3 regions of the Cupriavidus sp. 09_S30 genome follow, and region 2 is predicted to be linked to each of the others. Evidence: predicted binding sites of a transcription regulator. Region 2 holds the regulator's gene; each other region holds the start of a gene.
The links. The regulator FNR, encoded in region 2, switches genes on or off when oxygen is low (the NO sensors DNR and NnrR bind a similar motif). The targets are predictions, from matches to a motif close to TTGATNNNNATCAA.

Region 1 (5,800 bases), 940 kb from region 2:
TCTGGGAGGCCGCGCAGCGGTATTATTCGGCGGCCTCGGCGCCGGTGGGCTGGGACGCGGTCCCTGCAGGCAAGGCCAGCCTCGACGCGGGAGAGGCGTGGTTGGCCTCCGGCACCTCGGCATTGCTCTTGGTACCGTCCATCGTCGTCCCCGAGGAATGCAATGTCCTCGTCAACCCCACCCACCCGGATGCCGCAGCCTTGAAGTGGACCAAGGTCCGGCGCTGGCTGTACGACACCCGCTTCTCCGCGACCTGAACACGGCGAGGGCTACTGCTCTTGCGCTTGGCATCGGGGCTTGATCGCCCTGTTGCACACTGAGGTGTCGCGGGAAGGTCATACGGCTCTTCCTCGCTGACTCACTGGGCGGGGGGCCGTGTACTGCTCGCTGGATTTGCCGGCTGACTGGTCGATCTGGAGGTGTCGCATCCACTGATGGCCAGCGCGCCTGGCGCACCGGCGTTCTTCAGCGTCAAGCGAAGCCTGCTTCCCTTGGTCGTCGTGATGGTTTGCCCGTAGGAAACGGTCGGCATGAACTGGATGTCCGGCGCAACGGCTACCGGTGGGTTCCTGGCACCGTCGACGGTCAATTCAAGCTCCACGGTGATCGAATCAAGCGCAATGCCCTGGTATTGCTTCTTCTCCGCCAGATCCCGCTTGAACACGCACAGGCCTTCGGCCACCTGCGCCAAAGCCGTGGGAATATCGACTGGCTTGCCAGGCGGAATCGGCGCCGTGTTGCAGCCGGCGGCCAGGCATGCCGCGACGAGGAGCGGGACGGAAAGGTGGGCGCGCATTGGGGTCTCCGCGAGGGACCTTGTACGCCGCTCAATCTGCGCCGGTTCGGCGCCCTCTTCTGTGCGCTGCCGCACAGACGCCCGATCAAACGCTCGATCAGGCGCTGATTCCTGCCCGCCGGCGGCCTCGAACTTGACCCGCATCAAGCCATTGCGGCAGCCAGTGCCTAGAATGATTCATTCCTACATCGCATTGCCCGCGCCATCGCAGCGGTGCCCGTCCCCGGCCTTGCCGGTACGCGTGGCGCCGCGGCACGACCGGCCGGCCCCCCGCAAACAAGGAGGCATTCCATGGCAAATCCCAACGACATCCCCCTGGAAGTATTCCGCGCCGGCATGGAAGCCGCGCTGCGCGGCACCATGTTGATGCTCGAGCGCCAGCAGCGCTTGTTGTCGATGCAGCTCAAGGCGGTCGACCAGGCCGTTGCCGGCACCAAGGAGATCTTCAGCGAGGTGGCCCATGCCAGCAGCATGGTCGACCTGGCAGCCTTGCCGGCCGCGCTGCTGCGCCAGCAGACCGAGCAGTACACCCGCCTGTGCGAAGCCTGCACCGCGATGGCGAGCCACAACCAGACGGCGCTTGCGGAGCAGATGCGCGAGGCAGGCGAGACTTGGCAGAAGCTGCAGGGCAATGCCGCGGCAAGCGGCGCCGGCGTGCAGGGTGTGACGCCGCCCTCGATGCAGGAACTCTTCGATCGCTTCGGCCAGTTCAACTCGGTGCTGGCCAATGCCTTCCTGGCACCGATGGGCGGCGGCGCCAAGGCGGCCGGCACGCACGATGCGTCTGCTGCGCAGTCTACCGAGCGAGGGAGGACCCGGCGTGGCGAATGAGCGCATTGCCCTTGTCACGGGAGGCATGGGCGGACTGGGCGAGGCAATCGCCGCACGCCTGCACGCGGCGGGCCATCGCGTCGCGGTCACACATTCACCGGGCAACGACCACGTGCAGGCCTGGTTGGACGGGCAGCGGGCCCAGGGCCGCGAGTTCGCTGCCTTCGGCGTCGACGTGGCTGACTTCGACTCTTGCCAGCACTGCGCGGCGCGGATCGTGGATCAGGTCGGCCCGGTCGACATCCTGATCAACAATGCCGGCATCACGCGCGACCGCACCTTCAAGCGGATGGAAAAGCACGATTGGGACGAGGTGCTGCGCACCGACCTGGACTCGGTCTTCAATATGACCAAGCCCTTCGCCGAAAGCATGAGCGCGCGCGGCTGGGGACGGATCATCAATATTTCCTCGGTCAACGGCTCCAAGGGCGCCTTCGGCCAGGCCAACTATGCGGCGGCGAAGGCCGGGATGCACGGTTTCACCAAGGCACTGGCGCTGGAACTCGCGAGCAAGGGAGTCACCGTCAACACGGTTTCGCCCGGCTACCTGGCCACGAAGATGGTCACCGATGTGCCGGCCGACATCCTCCAGACCAAGATCCTGCCGCAGATACCGGTCGGACGCCTGGGCCGGCCGGACGAAGTGGCCGCACTGATCGCCTATCTGTGCTCGAACGACGCCGCATTCGTCACCGGGGCGAATATCGCGATCAATGGCGGCCAGCACATGCAGTAAGCAGCGCATGCCGCCCGCGCGGCACCGGGCGCCCGCCGTCTTGAAGGGCCTTGATCCGAATCAAGGCGGCGGCCGCGCAATCACATAGGCTGGAAGCACTTTCACCTTCCGGCCCGGGCGCACGGTCGCCCGGTTCCCCCATCCCCTTACCTATCGCTTCCCGGAGACACGCCATGTACCAGCGCATCCTGCTCGCCATCGACGGCAGCCGTTCTTCCGATCTGGCCCTGAGCCAGGCCATCGCGGTCGCCAAAGCCACCGGCGCGGAGGTGGAAGCCGTCTTCATCGCCGACAACAGCGACCTGTTCTTCAGCGTCGGCTATTTCGATCCGTCCAAGATCATTGAGAGCATCATGGCGGCCGGTAACGAGGCGCTCTCCGCGGCTGCATCGCGCCTTGCCGCCGAAGGCGTGCGCCACACGACCAAGCTGATCGACAAGCCGGTCGGGCCCGGCCTGATTTCCGACACCATCATGGCCGAGGCCGATCGCTGGAATGCCGACCTGCTCGTGCTGGGCACCCACGGCCGGCGCGGCGTGAAGCGCCTGGTCATGGGCAGCGTGGCGGAGGGCGTGATTCACAAGAGCAACAAGCCCGTGCTGCTGATCCGCAGCGAGGCCAAGGACTGATCCCCATCGCGGGGCGCCTTGGCACCCCGCACTCCCCCGCCTGACCGCAGGGGCCGCGGCGGGGACGGCGCTGCCTACTGCGGGGCGGACTGCGCCCGTCCGTGCGGGAAGTCCTCCGGCTCCAGCCAGCGCGCCAGGTAACGTCCCATCGCCTCGAGCAGCACGTCCGAGGTCAGGCCGCTGGCGCCTGCCAGTGCCGGGCAGATGACCCAGGTCGTATCGTCCGTTTCCAGCAGTTGCAGCGTCTTGGGCAGGTCGGCCGGTTGCAGCACGTATTCCCGGGCCCTTGCCCGTTCCAGGCCGAAGGCCCGGATATAGTCCTCACTGTGGCGCTCGCCCAGGCAGACGACGAGCTTCGGCTTCCAGTACTTCCGGATATGGGCGATGAAGCGGAAGCGCGGCCCATTTCGGCAACGCTCCAGGTAGTTCTGCTTGGGTACCAGCTGCGGCTGGCCGCGCAATGCCTTTGACCAGGGCATGTCGCCGATCATATGCGCTGGCAGCGGAAACAGGCTCATCTTGAATTCCGCACCGCCCGGCGCGTACAAATGATTTGCGTAATAGTCCTGCCAGTCGCAGTGTGCCAGCGAATGCCCGCAGGTTTCGGCGCAGGCGGCCGCCATGATGCGTGCCACCTTCTGATGCGATTGCCAGCGGCCCATCGCTTCGCGATTTGCCTGGCGAAAGGCTTTATCCCATGAACGGGGATGCCGCTGCGGCGCCAGCGGCGCCAGAAGCGATTCCCTCCAGGGATGCGGAGAATTGTCGCAAAACCACACTGCCGATGCGGGATTTCCGCCCTCCATTCCGATGTAAGAGGCGAAATACGTATCCAGCTGCTCACCTGTAAATATTGTTTTTTGTTCTATTTCCATACCTTTACCGCTTGGTGGAATATGAGATGCCCACGCATCGAGGTGGTTTGCCACAAGCCGTATCGCGGGCGGTGAGAGACCCGCAAATGCATCGGTACAACTATCGGTAGAAAGACGACAACGAGGAGCAGCAATACACCGGCAATCCCAATGTCCGCGCCATCCGCCCGCGCCTTGGCGGGGCAGCGCTTGGCCAGGCCCGATGTTCCTTCGCCCGCGCTGAGAACAGCGTGGAGCCTGTCAAGCCGGATCAGTGGATCCCACGGAAACCTGGTCCCGCGGCCTCCGGCAGCCGCATTGACCTGGCCAGAATCCGAATCGGCTGATAGCGCTTGCGCGACACACTTGCTCGCCGGCCGATGATTCTCCGCGAGAAATCATTCCATCGCTCCCCTCTTTTGGGGGAACAGCATCGGTGAGCGTTTTCCTCTGGCGTAGGATAAACAGCCGGAGGGAATTTCTTGAGTAATCCCCTTTCCCATCGTTTGGCAGGGGCTCCCGGTATTGTCTGCTGGAGCGATCATTACCGGCGCCGTTGCCGACACCAATACCGCCACCAAGAAAAAGAGGGTGTAGGCGCGGGGAGTGCCTACACCCTACCGGGAAGTAGCAAGGGGTCAACGCTTGCTGGAGTGGATTATTGAATGGGAGGGCGAGTCGACGTTACCCCGCTTCAGTGGGTGCCACGCTTTGGTAGGGAAGGTTCAAATGGGGTTATCCCATTGCACGGATTATGAGAAACGCAGCACATTGCTGCGTCCTGACTCCGACCAATGCGATCAATGCCTAGACGGGCAAGCCCCGCGAGCGGCGCCGCTGGCCTCCGGTCGCAGGGCCGCGCCCCTAGCCTTGCGCGGCGGCCTCGCCCGGGTCGAAAGACAGCGCGCCGCCGGCGGCGGGATTCGAATCGGCGCACAGCGCCAGAAGCTGTTCATCCGAATAGCCCCAGTCGCGTGCGTTCTCGAAGGCCACCACGCTGTCGTTTTCCTCGTCGAGGTCGACACGCACCGGAACGACCGGCGCGGCGTCGGCGATCGAGTGGAAGGCGATGGCGCCCGGCTGCAGCGGCGCCTCGGGATTCTGCTCGCACACCACCGCGAGGCGGTTCGAGCGCAGCCGCAGCACCGTGCCGAGCGGATAGATCCCGAGCGACCGCGAAAACGCCTGGAAGACCGTGCGGTCGAACAGGGTGTCCACCCGCACGGCGATGTACTCCATGGCGCGCGCCGGCGACCACGCCTGATGACCCGGGTGGTTGGAGGTCAGGGAATCATAGGTGTCGCACACGGCAGCAATCTTGGCGTGGAGGCTGATCTCATGCCCCGCCAGGCCGAAGGGATAGCCGCGCCCGTCGATGCGCTCGTGGTGATGCATGCAGACATCGAGCGGAATATGCGTATAGAGCCGCGCCTCGTTGAGGATGCGGTACCCGGCCGACGGATGGCGCCGCATCGCCTCCGCTTCGGCCGTCGTCATTGCGGCGGCTTTGTTCAGCACGGCGTCGGGAATGGCAACCTTGCCGATATCGTGCACCAGGCCGCCCAGTCCAAGCTGGCGCACCTCTGCATCCGGCAGCCCGAGCACGCGGCCGGTGGCGATCATCAGTGCGCAGACAGCAAAGGCGTGCAGGTAGGTGTAGTCCTGCCGGGTCTTGAGCCTGGCGAGCGCGATCAAGGCCTGGGCATGGCGAGACAGCGAGCTGGACGCCGAATCCACCAGCAGCAGCGCGCCCCCCATATCCAGTGCCTTGCCCATGCGGGCCGCGGAGAACATCGATCCCACCACCGATCTGCCGTTGGCCAGGACCTCGCGTGCAAGGACCAGCTCCGTTTCCAGGGGCACCGACTGGCGCACCTCCGCGGCGGTCGGCGCAGCGGGCTGCGGCTGCGATGTTTCGGGCATCGCGACGTTGCGGCCCTTGAGGATATCGATC
Region 2 (5,800 bases):
TCAGTTCATGAGCGATTTCATCTCGGATTTCTGGAGCTACTACATCGGGGCGATTGCCCTGGTGGGCATCGCATGGTGCGTCTGGCTGCTGTTCTCCCAGCGCAAGGTGACCAAGGTAGCGGGCGCGGCCGACGATACCGGCCACGTCTGGGACGGCGACCTGCGCGAGCTGAACAACCCGCTGCCGCGCTGGTGGATGTGGATGTTCCTGCTGGCCTGCATCTTCGCGCTGGGCTATCTGGCGCTGTACCCCGGGCTCGGCTCCTACGCCGGCTTGCTGAAGTTCTCCACGCAGAGCGAGCTTGCCGCGCACCGGCAGGCGGCCGAGAAGCTGCAGAACTCGGTGTACGCCAAGTACATGAAGATGGACATCAAGCAGGTGGCGGCCGATCCCGAGGCACGGGAAATCGGGCAGCGGCTGTTCCTGAACTACTGCGCGCAGTGCCACGGTTCGGACGCGCGCGGCAGCCGCGGCTTCCCCAACCTGACCGACCATGACTGGCTGTACGGTGGCGAGCCCGAGACCATCCAGCAGACCATCACCAAGGGGCGCAACGGTGTGATGCCGCCGTTCGCCGCTGTCATCGATGCCAAGCTGGCCGGTGACGTGGCGCAGTATGTGCGATCGCTGTCCGGCCTGGCCTCCGACCCGATCCGGGCCGCGCGTGGCGAGAGCACCTTCAAGTCGACCTGCGCGGCCTGCCACGGGTCGAACGGCAAGGGCAACCAGGCGCTGGGCGCGCCCAACCTGACCGACAACACGTGGCTCTATGGCAGTTCGGAAGCCACGATCGTCGAGGGCATCCAGAAGGGCCGCAACAACCATATGCCGGCCCACGAGGAAATCCTGACGCCTGAGCGCATCCGCATGCTGAGCGCCTACGTCTGGGGCTTGTCCAACACGGCGGGAGCTTCTCAATGAGGATCTCGCATCGCGCCGCGCCGCAAGGCGCGTGCGCTGGAGCTAGGTAATGAATACGCCGGGGATGGAACCTCTGATCCGCAAGGCCGAGGCGTTAGCCTCGGGCGAGTCGGTTGACGAGGCGCTGTACGAGGTACGCCGCAAGATCTACCCCCGCTCGGTGAGCGGGGCCTTCTCGAACTGGCGTGTCTGGATGGTGCTGCTAACGCAGCTGATCTACTACGGCACGCCGTGGCTGCAATGGAACGGCCGCCAGGCCGTGCTGTTCGACCTCGGCGCGCGCAAGTTCTACATCTTCGGGCTGGTGCTGTGGCCGCAGGATGTGATCTACCTGAGCGTGCTGCTGGTGATTTCCGCGCTGGCGCTGTTCCTGTTCACAGCCATCGCGGGGCGCCTGTTCTGCGGCTACGCTTGCCCGCAGACGGTCTACACCGAGATCTTCATGTGGATCGAGCGGCATGTCGAAGGGGACCGCTTCGCGCGCATCCGCCTCGACAGCGATCCATGGAGCTTGCGCAAGCTGCGCCTGAAGGCGACCAAGCATGTGCTGTGGATCCTGGTGGCGCTGTGGACCGGCTTCACCTTCATCGGCTACTTCGCACCGATCCGCGAACTCGGCGGTGAGGTGATGCACCTGGCGCTGGGGCCCTGGCAGATCTTCTGGATGCTGTTCTACGCCTTCGCCACCTGGGGCAACGCCGGCTTCATGCGCGAACAGGTGTGCAAGTACATGTGCCCGTACGCCCGCTTCCAGAGCGTGATGGTGGACCGCGACACCTTTGTGGTCACCTACGATACGGGGCGCGGCGATCCGCGCGGCAGCCGTTCGCGCAAGGCCGACCATCGCGCCGCGGGGCTGGGTGACTGCGTCAACTGCAGCATCTGCGTGCAGGTCTGCCCGACCGGCATCGATATCCGCGACGGGCTGCAGTACGATTGCATCGGCTGTGGCGCCTGCATCGATGCCTGCAACCAGGTGATGGACAAGATGGAGTACCCGCGCGGGCTGATCCGCTACACGTCCGAGAACGCGATGCGCAAGGGCCTGACGGCCAAGTCGGCGCGCGCGCGCCTGCTGCGTCCGCGCGTGATGATCTACACAGCGATCTGGTTCGCGCTGCTGGCCGGCTTCGCGGTGTCGCTGATGTTGCGTACCCCGCTCAAGGTCGACATCATCCGCGACCGCGGCGCCCTCGGGCGCGAAGTGGAAGGGCGCTGGATCGAGAACGTCTACCGCCTGCAGGTGATCAACACCAGCGAGTCGCCGATGCGCATCGCCATCCGCGCGGACAGTGCCGAGCTTGGCCACATGACGGTGGAGTACGACGGCGTCATCGGCGAGATCGCGCCGACCTCGAACCGGCTGCTGCCGATTCGCGTGCGGGTGCCGATCGAGGAGGCGCGCCAGGGCACGCACAAGATCAACGTGACGGTGAAGGGCGAGGGTGAGCGCGAAGTCGAGATCAGCCAGTCGACCAGCTTCATCGTGCCGCGCGACCTGTAGCCTCGCGCAGGGGTAGCAGACAGGCAAGGGCGGCAGCACTGCCCTTGCCGAATGAAAGCAGTGAGCGTTTCCATGCAAGGACCCAGCCGACAACCGACTACGGAGGCCCGCTTGATGAAGCAACAAAGCAATCCCTGGTGGAAGGAACCCTGGCCGTGGCTGCTCATGAGCGGCCCGCTGGCGGCGATGGTGGCCTGTGGCTTCACCATCTGGCTGGCCATGAGCCATCCGGACAAGCCCATCGTCGAGGGCGTGAAGCAACATGGCCTGGTGGTGGAGCGGCAGGGGCCGCAACGGGCGGCGATGGCGCCGGCAGCGGGGCGGCCATGAGGGCGCGCTGGCTGATGTGGGTACTGTGGCCGGCCTTCTTGGTCGGCGGGCTGGCGACCGCGGTGGTGTTCTCGCTGGTGGACCCGAGCGACCTCAGCCTGTTCGGCCGGCCCATCGAGGCCTCGCGCGAGGCCGTCTATACGATCGGATTCCTGCTGGCGTGGCTGTTGTGCGCCCTGTCTAGCGCGTTGACGCTCTACACGATGCCGATCCGCCTGAGCGATACCGACGAACTGGAGTAGGCGATGACGGGCGCCGGCCGCGGGTGGCGCGATATGGCTTGCCGCGGGCGGCGGCCTGCCGCGCCTGCGGCGGTCGCCGCCTCAGCAGGCCTTGCCGTAGACTTGCTTGATGCCGGGCACGTCGACCAGCTTGACGTGGCGCTGGCGGATCTGGATCAGGCCGGCTTCGGCGAAACGGGAGAACAGCCGGCTGACCGTCTCGAGCTTCAGGCCGAGATAGCTGCCGATTTCCTCGCGGCTCATGCGCAGCACGAACTCGGTGGACGAGTAGCCGCGTTCGGACAGGCGCTCGGACAGGTTGACGAGGAAGGCGGCGAGGCGCTCTTCGGCGCGCATCGAGCCCAGCGTGAGCAGCATGACCTGGTCCTGCGTGATCTCCTTGCTCATCAGTCGCAGGAACTGCTGCTGCAGGGAGGGCACGTCGGCCGACAGTGTCTGCAAGTCCTGGAAGCGCATCACGCAGACCTCGGTGTCTTCCAGCGCCGTGGCATCGGAGGCATGCTGCATCTCGCCCAGGCCGTCGAGGCCGACGACCTCGCCGGGGAGGTGGAAGCCGGTGATCTGGGAGCGGCCGTCCTCCATCGTCACATGCGTCTTCAGCGTGCCGAAGCGCACGGCGTAGACCGCGCTGAGGGGCTCGCCCAGCCGATAGAGGGTCTCGCCCTTGTGGACTCGCACGCGCTCCTTGACCAGCGAATCGATCTTCTCAACGTCATTGCGATTCATGCCGACCGGTACGCACAGATGCCCCAGCGAGCAGGACGAGCAACGGGGCGACATTGCGGTGACGGGAATGGAATTGAGCAATTGGGGGCCTGTTTAAGTAAGCTGCGAGGGCACAATAAATGCATTTTACTGTGCGTAGCGATCTGAAGGGGAGTGAAAGTTGACTGTCGCAGTGTTTTTCAGCGTATTTCTGCTGGCCTTGCTGGGTGGCGTGCACTGCGCTGCGATGTGCGGCGGCATTGCGCTTGCCGTCGAGCAGCGGCGCGAGGGCATCCCCGTTGCAGTGCTGCGCAGGCCACGCGACTGGCTGTGCGAGCAACTGGCGATGCACGTGGGCCGCGTCTCTACCTATATGTTGCTGGGCGCGGCGCTTGGCGCGGTCGGCGCCGGGGCGTGGCGTGCCGACTATCTGCCCGTGCAGCGCGCGCTCTTCATTGCCGGCAGCCTGATGCTGGTGCTGTCGGGGCTCTGGCTGCTGGGCGGGCGCACGCCACAGTTCGCGGTTCTGGAGCGGCTGGCGGCGCGGGTTGCCGGCGGTGTCGCGCGAAGGCTGGGCGCCGCCACACGCGCGCGCCAGCCGGCCAGCACGCCGCTCGTGGCCGGCCGCGGGCGGCTGTTGCGCCGCTTCGGCATCGGCCTGGCGTGGGGGCTGGTGCCGTGCGGCATGGTCTATGGTGCGCTGGCCTTGTCGTTGCTTGCGGGCAACGCTTTGTCGGGGGGCTTGCTCATGGGCGTGTTCGGTCTTGGCACCTTGCCCAACCTGCTGATGCTGTCAGGCCTATCGGGCCTGTTGCGGCAGTGGTCGCGCCGGCCCTGGGTGCGCGCCAGCGCCGGCGTGGCGGTGACGGCATTCGGCGTGGCCGGTCTGGCCCGGGCCGCGGTCTTGCCGCACACCCTCGCCGAGCACGGTTTCTGCGTCGTCTTCTGAGCCGACACCGTGGTGGGTGGCCGATGCGGCTCGTGCCGGCCGAAGTGGCGGGCGCATCCCACCGACGGGGCGGTTGCAGCGCCGGCCCGGAATGCCATACAATCGGCAGAATTGCAGTATCGCGCTGGCGCAGCCGCGGTCTCGCCGGGCAGCATCACATGCTGGCCGGATTGCCTTGCCGGGCAGGATGCTCCTGGCGGCCGGGCCCCCTCGCAGCAAGCCACTCCGGTTGAAAAGATCCGGTTCAAAAGACCGGCTTGGCATTGTGTTGCGGGAAACGCGTACGCCGTGCGGTTGACTGCATCGTTCTTGCGGCCGAAAGGGTTCAGCCATTTCGTGCCATGTCGCTGCTCCAGAAGGGCAGCGCGACGCAAGAGGCCTTACGGTCGGCGCCGATGCCGGCGGCAGGGCAATTCTCCGCCGGACTGACCCGGCAACCCGAAGCAGAACAAGATGGGCGCGCGGCTTTCATGCGGATGGCATGCCGGCCGGCCGCACAATGAGATGGCGATGGCGCTTCGGCCTCGCTGAATCCGAAATTCCCGAAACCTCTGGCGTCTGCCGGAGGCAGGTGCAAAGACAGGCTGCACACATCCATATATGAATACCCAAGAGGCGAAAATCGTCCTCGAGACCGCGCTGATCTGTGCGCAGGAGCCCTTGCGTGTTGCCGACCTGCGCCGCCTGTTTGCCGATGAGGTGGGCGCCGATACCATTCGTGTGCTGCTGGAAGAGCTGCGCCAGGACTGGCAGCAGCGCGGCGTGGAGCTGGTGGCCCTGGCCAGCGGTTGGCGCTTCCAGAGCCGGCCGGGAATGCGGGAATACCTGGATCGCCTGAATCCGGAAAAACCGCCCAAATATTCGCGTGCGGTCATGGAGACGCTGGCCATCATCGCTTACCGGCAGCCCGTCACGCGTGGCGACATCGAGGAGATCCGCGGTGTCACGGTCAGCACCGAAGTGATCAAGCGGCTCGAGGACCGTGAGTGGATCGAAGTGATCGGTCACCGCGATGTTCCGGGTCGGCCGGCCCTGTATGCGACCACCAAGGCATTCCTGGACGATCTGGGGCTGCGCACGCTGGATGAACTGCCCCAGCTCGAGGATGCGCAGGCGCAGATTCAGGCCGCGCTGCTGGATCAGCAGGA
Region 3 (5,800 bases), 450 kb from region 2:
ATTGGACACACGAACTGGCATGATGTGTAGAACATGCTGACGACCATCGGCTTGCCTCGCCGCGAGGCCAGGTCGAAGGTGTTGCCGTCCTGGTCAACGAAGGAGACCGGCAGATGGTAGATGGACTGGCTCGGAAGCGCATTCGCCGCGGTGGCCGGGCTGTCAGCTTTCGGGCTGGCGGCTTCGGCCGGATGCAACGAGGCAACGCCAAGGAGTGCCAGAAGAAGCGCCACCGAAGCATATCGTTTCATTGGCAACATCATTTGTTTGCTCCTGATATGGGGCGCGCGCAGCGGAACCCGAGGTTGTTGGTGGTGTCCACCGCGTTGAGCGAAGATAGCAGTGCAATGCGCATGAGCACCGCATAGTTCTCGCGGTCCTGGAGGCTGATCGCTCCTGCGCCGCAGAACTGCAGCTTGTCCGGATCGCCCTGATTGCGGCTATCTGCCGATACCATCAGGGCGTTGAAATCGTCGACCCATTCCCATACCAACCCGTGCATATCGCGCACGCCGTAGTAGTTTGCCGGGCCACCGACAGGGGGTAGCGGGGCGCTGGAGGACTGGGCGTACCAGGCGAGTATGCGAGCCCGCCATTCCGGATCCCGTCGGGCATCCGCATGGGTTTCATCAGCAGCCGCGACAAACTCCCATTCCTCCCAGGTTGGCAGACGTGCTCCTTCGCTTTCACAGAATGCCTGTGCCGCGAACCAACTGACACTGGTCACGGGCTGCTTACTGGCGAGGGCCGGTCCGGGGGAAGAGGGGGACTGCCACTGGTGAAGATAGCTGGGATCCACGAAAGCTGCCGGTGCGCGACCACGTTGCCATTCCGGATGGGCTGCGACAAAGGCACGGAATTCATCGTTGGTGACTGGCGTTTCTCGCAACGCGAATGACGCCACCCTTGTCTGCGGCAGGTTGGCGCCTTTGTCCAACACGCTGATGAACGCCCCCGCCGGAACTGGCACATAGCTGGCGGCTTGAGCATTGCCGATCGCTACGGAGAGCAGCAGCAATGCCGACGCCTTGATGCGGGGGACGTTCATATACTGGGTGCGTCCTATGTCAGTGGCCCACTGCAACCGCTGGCGCAGCCTTGGCGCGAGATGCCTTGACCTCTTCGGCCTTGATGCGGCCACCCTTGTTGTCCCAACTGTTCAGGACATAGGTCAGGATGTTGGCGACCTCGTCGTCATTGAGCTGGTTCATCGCCGGCATGACCGAGTTATATTCCGTGCCGTTGACAGCCACCTTGCCAGACAAGCCGCGCAACACGACGTCAATGGCGCGAGCGTGGTCAGCGTTCAGGAAGTCAGACTTGGCAAGTGGGGGAAATACACCCGGCAGACCTTCGCCATTGCCTTGGTGGCAGACCGAGCACGTGCCAAGGAACAGTGCCCCACCGGCCTTGACCTGTTCTGCAACTGTAAGCTCACCGGCGGCGGCAGCCTTTGCGGCGACTGCTACGGCGGCAAGGTTCGGTTGGGCGCGATCTCCCAGGTACACCGAGTCAAGCTCTTTGCCGGAATAGATCGCCTTGTCCTCCGGGCCGTCGACTTTCATGATCGCCAGTGCCCCCTTGTTGAAAGCACGGAAGATCGAGTGATCGACCAGCGGATAGCTGCCCGGCACCTTGGTCTTGAATTCGATGATGGCAGCGCCGCCGGCCGGGATGAGTGTGGTTTGCACATTCTCCTGCATATGCGTGCCGCCCTCGAAGCGCACCTTATCGAAGATGGCCCCGATCACATGGAAGCTGGATACCAGATTCGGGCCGCCATTGCCGACGAAAAGCCGGATCTTCTCATTGGTATTAGCCTTGAGGGCTTTATCGCCAGCGAGAGCGCCCTCCGCGCCATTGAAGACCACGTAGGTGGGCTTCTCATCGATCGCCTTTTCCATGTCGAACGGCTGGTTACCCTTTTCCCGGTACTTGCCCGTCGTATAGAAATCACCCTGCATGACGTAGTATTCGCGATCCACCTTTGGCAAGCCTTGCGGCGGCTCGACCAGGATCAGCCCGTACATGCCGTTGGCGACGTGCATGCCCACCGGCGCGGTGGCGCAGTGATAGACATACAGGCCCTCATTGAGCGCCTTGAAGGTGAACTGGGATTCGTGGCCAGGCGCGGTGAAGCTCGACGCGGCGCCGCCGCCCGGGCCGGTCACCCCGTGCAGGTCGATGTTGTGCGGCATCTTGCTGGTCGGATCGTTCTTCAGGTGGAACTCGACCGTATCGCCCTGACGCACCCGAATGAAGCTACCGGGTACAGTGCCGCCGAATGTCCAGAAGGTGTAGTTCACACCTTCCGATATCGGCATCACCTTTTCGACCACTTCAAGATCAACGATCACCTTCGCGGGATATTTACGGGTGATTGGGGGCGGAACGAAAGGTGGGCTGGTGAGTTGTGCCTTGATTGGTGCGCCCTGCGGCGGGCCGAGGTCACCGGCCGATTTTGCAGGCGCCCCCGCCGCGGAGAAGGCGGGCGCCGTCGGAAACGACACGCAGAGCATTAATCCAGCTACAGCCAGCAGTTTGACGGCAGCTTTGTATCTGGTTGCCATGATTGATCCTCCCGGGGTGCGATGGTGCCATTGATGCTCTGAGGATATGGTCTCGGCAAACCTTGGATTTTGTTTTGCGTCAAGTGATTGCGATGTTCGATCTGTGAAACGGTTTGGATCGGTCGGATTAGAGGACCAATATTGGGCAGCAAGCGGGACAGATTATTTAGGTCGCAACGCGCCAACGACGACCTCGCCCGGAAGGCGCTCGTCGGCCAACGTCCTGCGGCTCAAGCATCAGTGCAAACGGCGCGATGTTCTGTCGCTTCCGAGCAAGGTTGACGAAGATCTGCAGCGAATGGACAGTCTTGCTGACCTCTGCCACGCCGCTGCAGGCCATAAGCGGGGAAGTGGCTGCCGTGGTGGGCGCGCTGCAGCGGGGCAATGACAGGCATGACGTTCGTCTCAGGCACCCTGGGCTTCGCTCAGGGTCGGATAGTCTGTGTAGCCCTGCGCCGTACCGCCGTAGAAGGCGTTGCGGTCCGCCTCGTTCATCGGCGCGCTGCTCTTCAGGCGGGCGACGAAGTCCGGGTTCGCAAGGATCATCTGGCCATAGGCCTCCAGGTCGGCCAGCCCCGTCGCCAGGTCGGCCCCAACTTGCTCACGCGGGCGGCCCGGCCGGTTCAGAATCAGCGTGCCCTGCCAGAGCTTGCGGATGTCGGCCAGCAGCGCTTCGTTGCCTTGGTGCATGACGTGCAGGTAGGCCAGCCCCAGCTTGTCGAGTTCGGCGACCAGGTAGCGGTACAGGTCCGGCCCTTCGGCACCTTCGTCGATGCCCCAGATCGTCGTGCCCGGCGAGAGCCGGATTGCGGTGCGGTCCGCGCCGATCTCTTCAGCAATCGCGCTGGCGACTTCGATGGCGAAGCGGGCGCGGTTCTCGATCGAACCACCGTATTCATCGGTGCGTGCGTTCGCGCTCGGGGCGAAGAACTGATGGACCAGGTAGGCGTTGGCGCCATGGATTTCGACGCCATCGGCTCCGGCCTCGATCGCGCGGCGGGCCGCGTAGCGGAAATCCTGGACGGTCTGGCGCACCTCCTCGGTCGACAGGGCGCGTGGCGCGGGAATCTCCTGCATGCCCTTGGCCGTGAACATCGATGCGCCCGGCGCGATCGCCGACGGCGCGACGCCTTGGCGATGATGCGGTGTGTTGTCGGGGTGGAACATGCGCCCGGCATGCATGAACTGGATAAAGAGGCGGCCGCCCCTGGCATGCACGGCATCGGTAGTCTTCTTCCATCCGGCGACATGCGCGTCGGTGTAAATGCCAGGCGTGGTCAAGTAACCCTGCCCATCATCTGAGGGCTGGGCGCCTTCAGTAACAATCAGGCCAATGCTGGCGCGCTGAGCGTAGTACTCGGCGGCCAGTTCTCCCGGCGTGCCGTCGTGCTGGGCACGGCTGCGAGTCATTGGGGCCATCACCAGACGGTTCTGCAGGGTGTAGCGGCCGACGCGGATGGGATCGAACAGTTTGCTCACGATGAACTTCCTTGATTGGGAGGGACGAGAGCATCATCGCGCGATCCATGTGCGGGATAAATATGGTAATTTGGATAATATTGATCCCTTCATGGAGCAATTTGCATGGAACTGCTGAATGACATGGCCTTGTTCGTCGAGGTCGTCAAAGCCAAGGGCTTTCGCAGTGCCGCGGAGGCGATGGAAATGCCGAACTCGACACTGTCGCGTCGGATCAGCGGATTGGAGAAGGCGATCGGGCTGCGCTTGCTGCATCGCACGACACGGAAGATCGAACTGACCGAGGCGGGTCAGATTTATTTCGAGCGTTGCAAGCGCATCGTCGATGAAGCCCGGCTGGCACACGAGCAGCTCGGCGAAATGCTGGCCCAGCCGAGCGGCGTGCTGCGCGCATCGTTGCCGGTGGATTTCTCCGTGACCTACCTGGCGCCCTTGATCGCGGAGTTTGCCGGCCGCTATCCCGGCATCACCTTCGATTTCGACCTGGCGGCGCGACGGGTCGACCTGGTCAGCGAACCGTTTGACGTGGCGATCCGCATCGGGGAGTCCGACAGCTCGCAACTGATCGCACGCACGTTGGCCTCGCTCACGCCTTACCTCTATGCCTCGCCTGGCTACCTCGAACGCTCGGGCGAGCCAGCCAAGCCCTCCGACCTGGCAAGGCATGAGTGCTTGGGCATGCTGAAGGCGGGATCGTGGACGCTGCAGGACGGGAAACGGACCGTTACGGTGTCGGTGGGTGGCCGGTTCACGGCCAACAACGTTGGCATGATCCGCCGGCTGGCGACGCTCGATATGGGCGTGATCCTGATGCCTGAGGAAATCGCCGCCGATGATCTGGCCAGCGGGAAGCTGCGGCGCATCATGCCGGCATGGCACGGCACGCCGACGCCTGTCTATGCCATCACCGAAACCCGGTTGCTGCCGGCGAAAACGCAGCGCTTCATTGAGTTCCTGCGGGAGCGATTAGGGCGGTAGCTCGCATGGATGATAGGTTTGCCGGCGAGTTTGCATCGCAATGCAAACAGAGCCCACAAGGAGCTCTGTTGCAGTTTGGGGCAGGGCGCTTGTCGGTAGCCCAAGGTGCACTACTTTTCTGTGGCCGACGGTGTCCTCTTGTGGTTATGCGACGTCCCGCGTGCCTTCGGAGGGGCGCTTGTTTTTGAGCACAGGCCGAAGCACTGGAGAAAGGTCATCCCTTGGCAACGCGTGAGTATGTCGCCACTCGATGATTGATTTGCGCGGGTGCGTACGGCAACCGCAAACTAACAAGTGAGGTGTAGGATCGCATTGACATCGCGAGGTTGTTCCTCCAGCTTCGCGATGGCTTCGGCGGTCGGCAGGATGACAAGTTTGACGTGGCGATGCCGGGCTTCTTGCTTCACCTCGTCCATCACTGGCAAAGCTCCGGTACCGGTACCGATCACCAGCAGGCGGCAATCCCAAGGGATGTCCTCCTTGATCGACAGCGGTGTGTGGCCGAAGGCCTCGCGAAACGCCTTCGACGGCTTCTTCCTGCGCTTGCGGACCGTTCCGTGGTCGATTATCACGTCATGCGTATAAGTCACGCCATCAATGCAGATGTATCCAAAAGAAAAGGCTTCATAGCGCATAGGTACCTCCGCAGGAACATTGACAGCAACCTCCGAAATGTTGATTCCTGATTCATTAGAGTCAATGGACGGACATCGGTAAAGCCTCGGATCACGCCCCGCGATGTACTCGTGCAGCCACTGATGGTCGGGGTCGCG

Region 1: a site for FNR is predicted at 2,414-2,427, ahead of AC1Z3O_RS09835 (universal stress protein). Genes of this name have one in related genera too.
Region 3: a site for FNR is predicted at 2,640-2,653, ahead of nirK (copper-containing nitrite reductase). Genes of this name have one in related genera too.

What each region holds. Positions count from the first base shown of each region.
Region 1 is NZ_JBXOWI010000001.1:2,061,493-2,067,292, forward strand. It holds gene AC1Z3O_RS09815 (RES family NAD+ phosphorylase) at 1-257, shown strand, start outside; gene AC1Z3O_RS09820 (hypothetical protein) at 359-796, opposite strand; gene AC1Z3O_RS09825 (hypothetical protein) at 1,088-1,627, shown strand; gene phbB (acetoacetyl-CoA reductase) at 1,575-2,363, shown strand; gene AC1Z3O_RS09835 (universal stress protein) at 2,537-2,992, shown strand; gene AC1Z3O_RS09840 (transcriptional regulator) at 3,067-3,867, opposite strand; gene AC1Z3O_RS09845 (HD-GYP domain-containing protein) at 4,711-5,800, opposite strand, start outside.
Region 2 is NZ_JBXOWI010000001.1:1,125,469-1,131,268, forward strand. It holds gene AC1Z3O_RS05255 (cbb3-type cytochrome oxidase subunit 3) at 1-11, shown strand, start outside; gene ccoP (cytochrome-c oxidase, cbb3-type subunit III) at 8-922, shown strand; gene ccoG (cytochrome c oxidase accessory protein CcoG) at 972-2,426, shown strand; gene AC1Z3O_RS05270 (hypothetical protein) at 2,541-2,756, shown strand; gene AC1Z3O_RS05275 (hypothetical protein) at 2,753-2,998, shown strand; gene fnr (fumarate/nitrate reduction transcriptional regulator Fnr) at 3,080-3,805, opposite strand; gene AC1Z3O_RS05285 (sulfite exporter TauE/SafE family protein) at 3,885-4,652, shown strand; gene scpB (SMC-Scp complex subunit ScpB) at 5,253-5,800, shown strand, end outside.
Region 3 is NZ_JBXOWI010000001.1:1,573,655-1,579,454, forward strand. It holds gene AC1Z3O_RS07585 (SCO family protein) at 1-263, opposite strand, end outside; gene AC1Z3O_RS07590 (formylglycine-generating enzyme family protein) at 260-1,048, opposite strand; gene nirK (copper-containing nitrite reductase) at 1,068-2,519, opposite strand; gene AC1Z3O_RS07600 (alkene reductase) at 2,976-4,049, opposite strand; gene AC1Z3O_RS07605 (LysR family transcriptional regulator) at 4,155-5,027, shown strand; gene AC1Z3O_RS07610 (MTH938/NDUFAF3 family protein) at 5,315-5,800, opposite strand, start outside.